2 regions of the Streptomyces sp. NPDC006458 genome follow, and region 2 is predicted to be linked to the other one. Evidence: riboswitches for the same ligand, from Rfam matches in the RefSeq annotation. Region 2 holds a riboswitch; the other holds the start of a gene.
What was found. A riboswitch is a leader RNA that binds a small molecule or an ion and turns the genes downstream of it on or off. The one in region 2 is predicted to bind S-adenosylmethionine.

Region 1: another riboswitch for S-adenosylmethionine. It lies ahead of thrC (threonine synthase); the one in region 2 lies ahead of ABZZ79_RS12950 (aminotransferase class V-fold PLP-dependent enzyme).

What each region holds. Positions count from the first base shown of each region.
Region 1 covers NZ_JBEXPR010000007.1:164,182-166,569, forward strand. The annotation lists gene ABZZ79_RS11980 (MoaD/ThiS family protein) at 13-288, opposite strand; gene thrC (threonine synthase) at 285-1,568, opposite strand; SAM riboswitch class I at 1,587-1,734, opposite strand; gene ABZZ79_RS11990 (glucosyl-3-phosphoglycerate synthase) at 1,897-2,388, shown strand, end outside.
Region 2 covers NZ_JBEXPR010000008.1:48,664-51,051, forward strand. The annotation lists gene ABZZ79_RS12950 (aminotransferase class V-fold PLP-dependent enzyme) at 1-1,326, opposite strand, end outside; SAM riboswitch class IV at 1,522-1,637, opposite strand; gene trpD (anthranilate phosphoribosyltransferase) at 1,713-2,388, opposite strand, start outside.

The DNA.
Region 1 (2,388 bases), on a different contig from region 2:
TTACGGGCGGGGTCAGCCGCCGGCGACCGCCGGAATGATGGACACGCCGGCCCCGTCCGGGGTCGCGGTCTCCAGACCCTGCTCGAAGCGCACGTCGTCGTCGTTGACGTACACGTTCACGAACCGGCGCAGCTTGCCCTGATCGTCCAGGACGCGGGCGGCGATGCCCGTGTGGTTCTTCTCCAGGTCGGCGATGACCTCGGCGAGGGTCTTGCCCTCGGCCGCGACCTCGGCCCGACCGCCGGTGTAGGTGCGCAGGATGGTGGGGATGCGGACGGTCACGCTCATGCGAGGCCAGCCTCTCGGAAGGAGTCCAGGTTGGGGCGGATGGTGGCGGTCAGGCCGGTGCCGGCCACCGCGTCGAGGGTCTTCAGACCGTCACCGGTGTTGAGGACGACGGTGGTCAGCGAGGGGTCGAGAACACCGCTGTCGATCAGCTTCTTCGTCACGCCGACGGTCACACCGCCGGCCGTCTCGGCGAAGATGCCCTCGGTCCGGGCGAGCAGCTTGATCGCGTCCACGATCTGCTCGTCGTTCACATCCTCCACCGAACCGCCGGTCCGGCGCGCGATGTCGAGGACGTACGGCCCGTCGGCCGGGTTGCCGATGGCCAGCGACTTGGCGATGGTGTCCGGCTTCTGCGGCCGCACCACGTCGTGCCCGGCCTTGAAGGCGGTGGACACCGGCGAGCAGCCCTCGGCCTGGGCACCGAAGATCTTGTACGGCCGGTCCTCGACGAGCCCGAGCTTGACGAGCTCCTGGAGCCCCTTGTCGATCTTGGTGAGCTGCGAGCCGGACGCGATCGGCACGACGATCTGGTCGGGCAGCCGCCACCCCAGCTGCTCGCAGATCTCGTACGCGAGGGTCTTGGAGCCCTCCGCGTAGTACGGCCGCAGGTTGACGTTCACAAAGCCCCAGCCCTCGCCGGCCGGGTCGCCGATGAGCTCGGAGCAGAAGCGGTTGACGTCGTCGTAGTTGCCCTCGATGCCGACGAGCTCGCCGCCGTAGACCGCGGCCATGACGACCTTGCCCTGCTCCAGGTCGTGCGGGATGAACACACAGGACCTGAGGCCCGCGCGGGCGGCCGCGGCACCCACGGCGCCGGCGAGGTTGCCGGTGGAGGAGCACGACAGCGTGGTGAACCCGAAGGCGCGGGCGGCCTCCAGGGCCTGCGCGACGACACGGTCCTTGAAGGAGTGCGTGGGGTTGCCGGAGTCGTCCTTGACGAACAGCCCACCGGTCACGCCCAGCTCACGCGCCAGGTTGTCGGCCTTGACCAGCTCGGTCCAGCCGGGGTTGAGATTCGGCTTCTCGGCGACGTCGGCCGGGACCGGCAGGAGCGGTGCGTAGCGCCAGATGTTCGCGGGACCGCTCTCGATCCGCTTGCGCAGCTCCTCGGCGTCGTACGAGGAGAAGTCGTAGGCGATCTCCAGCGGCCCGAAACACTCCTCGCAGGCGAAGACGGGGCCGAGCGGGACCCGGTGGCCGCACTCGCGGCAGCTCAGGGCTGCGGCGGGGCCGAGGTCGACGACGGAATCGGTGCTGCTTGCAGCAGTCTGCACAGCCATGTGAGGCGAGGCCCTTTCTCCTCATCTTCCTCACGACGCATCTCGCCGTGAGACGGATTTGGCACCTTCCCTAGCCGGGAGCCTCGCTGCACGAATGTCAGGAGTACCGACTGGAGGGTTGCCGGGGCTTCATCGGGCCGTATCCCTCTGCCCCTCTGGATGAGCTGTATGTGGTTGTTGTCCGCGTGGACGACCCCCGACATGCGATGGTCATCAGCGTTGTTCAAGACTGTAACCGAAGGCCAGGACAGTTGAGATAGCCGTCCGAACCGCGAGATGGATCACAAACTACCCCTCTCGCCGACAGAACGCAGAGGAGCCGCAGGCTGTGCTGGAAGAAGTCGAGCGCTGGCTGACCACCCGCTCCTGGTCCGTAGCCGATCGCCCGCTCCACAAGATCCTGGCCGCCAAACGGAGCACCGGCCAGACGGTCTCCGTCGTCCTGCCCGCGCTCAACGAGGAGGAGACGGTCGGCGACATCGTCGCGATCATCCGCCACGACCTCATGCAGCAGGTCCCCCTGGTCGACGAACTGGTCGTCATCGACTCCGGTTCCACCGACCGTACCTCGCAGGTGGCCGCCGCGGCGGGCGCCACCGTCGTCCACCGCGACACGATCCTGCCCCGCATACCCGCCGCCCCCGGCAAGGGCGAGGTCCTCTGGCGCTCCCTGCTGGTCACCACCGGGGACGTCGTCTGCTTCATCGACTCCGACCTCAGGAACTTCTCCTCCGACTTCGTCTCGGGCATCGTCGGCCCGCTGCTCACCGATCCCGGCGTGGACCTGGTCAAGGGCATGTACGACCGCCCGCTGGCCGGC
Region 2 (2,388 bases):
GTAGGTCCACTTCGCGCCCTCGGTCACCAGTTCCTTCACCGCGGCGACGAAGCGGTCGACGTGCTCGTCCGGGGTGCCCGCGCCGAAGCTCACCCGGATGGCGTTGAGGGACTTCTCCCCGGGCGCGGCCTCCGGGGCGCCGCACTCGCCCTGGGTCTGGGGGTCGCTGCCGAGCAGCGTGCGCACGAGCGGGTGGGCGCAGAAGAGGCCGTCGCGGACGCCGATGCCGTACTCGGCGGAGAGCGCGGCGGCGAAGTGGGAGCTGTTCCAGCCCTCGACGACGAAGGAGATCACGCCGACCCGGGGGGCGTCGTCGCCGAACAGGGAGAGCACCTTGACCTCGGGGACCTCGGCGAGGCCCGCGCGGACCCGGGCGATCAGCTGGGTCTCACGGGCGACCAGGTTGTCCCAGCCTGCCTCGGTCAGGGCCTTGCAGGCCGAGGCGATGGAGTAGGCCCCGATGACGTTCGGGGAGCCGGCCTCGTGCCGGGCGGCGCTCTCGTGCCACTCCACGTCCACGCCGCCGTCCTCACGCCGGGTGACAGTGCGGCTGGCTCCGCCGCCCGCGAGGTAGGGATCGGCCTCGCGCAGCCAGTCGGCGCGGCCCGCCAGCACGCCCGAGCCGAACGGGGCGTACAGCTTGTGTCCCGAGAAGGCGATCCAGTCCACGTCGAGGTCGCGCACGCTCACCGGGTGGTGCGGGGCGAGCTGGGCGGCGTCCAGCACGATCCGGGCGCCGTGCGCGTGCGCCGCCGCGGCCAGCTCACGGATCGGCCACAGCTCGCCGGTGACGTTGGAGGCACCCGTCACGCACACCAGGGCCGGACCGTACGGGTCGCGGGCGGCGAGCGCGCGCTCCAGGGTGCGCACGGCCTGGCCGGGGGTGCGCGGGGCGTCGAGGTAGCTGACCTTGGCGTCCTGCCAGGGCAGCAGCGAGGCGTGGTGCTCGGTCTCGAAGACGAAGACCTGGCAGTCGGCCGGCAGGGCGCGGGCGAGGAGGTTGAGGGAGTCCGTGGTGGAGCGGGTGAAGACGACCTGGTCGTTCTCCCGGCAGTCCAGGAACTCGGCGACGGTCCGGCGGGCGTTCTCGAAGAGGTCCGTCGAGAGCTGCGAGAGATAACCGGCGCCGCGGTGCACGCTGCCGTAGTACGGGGCGTAGGCGGCCACGTCGTCCCAGACCCGCTGGAGGGCGGGGGCGCTGGCCGCGTAGTCGAGGGCCGCGTAGGTGACCTCGCCGCCGGTCACGAGCGGGACGGTGACATCCCGGCCCAGAACGGGCAGCGGGGTGCAAACGGACTGGTCGGCGGCAGCGGTGGAGACGGACATGGCGGAACTCCCGTGAAGGCAGAAGGAATTCACCCCGCGAGCGGCGTGCGGACACGGCTCGGGCGTGGGTGAAGAAGTGAAAGAGAGATGCGGGGACGGGACTCGACGACCCGGGCCTGCCAGAAGGACAGGCCCTAGCGCATTCGCTTGCTCACGGAAGACTCCTCGACGACCAGGACCCCTGATGTCGCGAGGGGTCCGCGCTTGCCCTGAGCCCTGCGCTCACGGCCTGGTCTTCACCCGGGGCACCCCGCCACGGACGGAGGGTTGCCGGACAGTCGGCCGGGGCCGTATGACTGTCACTCATGACCTGTTGAGGAAAGTACGCGAAATGATCGCGGTCCCGCAACCCGTGTCCGGATCGCGGGACCGTCTCGTCGCACCGCTCAGGCGTTGGTCGCGCTCACCCAGCGGTCCAGGGTGCGCCTGGCCTCGCCCGAGTCGATCGCCTCGGCCGCCTTCGCCATCCCCGCGCGGATCTGCTCCGTCAGGGACGCGTCGGCCGGCTCCAGGGCCACCAGGGCGGCAGCGGCGTTCAGCAGGACCGCGTCGCGGACCGGGCCCCGCTCGCCGTCGAGGAGGCGGCGGGCCACCTCGGCGTTGTAGGAGGCGTCGGCGCCGCGCAGGGCTTCCACGGGGACCAGGTCGATGCCGACCTCGCGCGGGTCGAAGGTCTCCTCGGTGACCTTGCCGTCGCGGACCACCCACACCCGGGACGTGGCGGTGGTCGTCAGCTCGTCGAGGCCGTCGTCGCCGCGGAAGACGAGGGAGGAGTTGCCGCGCTCGGCGAAGACACCGGCCACGATCGGGGCCATCCGGGCGTCCGCGACACCGATGGCCTGCGCCCTGACCTTGGCCGGGTTGGTCAGCGGGCCGAGGAAGTTGAAGGTCGTGCGGATACCGAGCTGGCCGCGGGCGGCCGCCACGTGCCGCAGGGCCGGGTGGAACTTCACCGCGAAGCAGAAGGTGATCCCGACCTCGTCGGCGACCTCGGCCACCCGCGCGGGGGCCAGCTCCAGGTTGACCCCGAGCTTCTCCAGCACGTCGGAGGCGCCGGAGGCG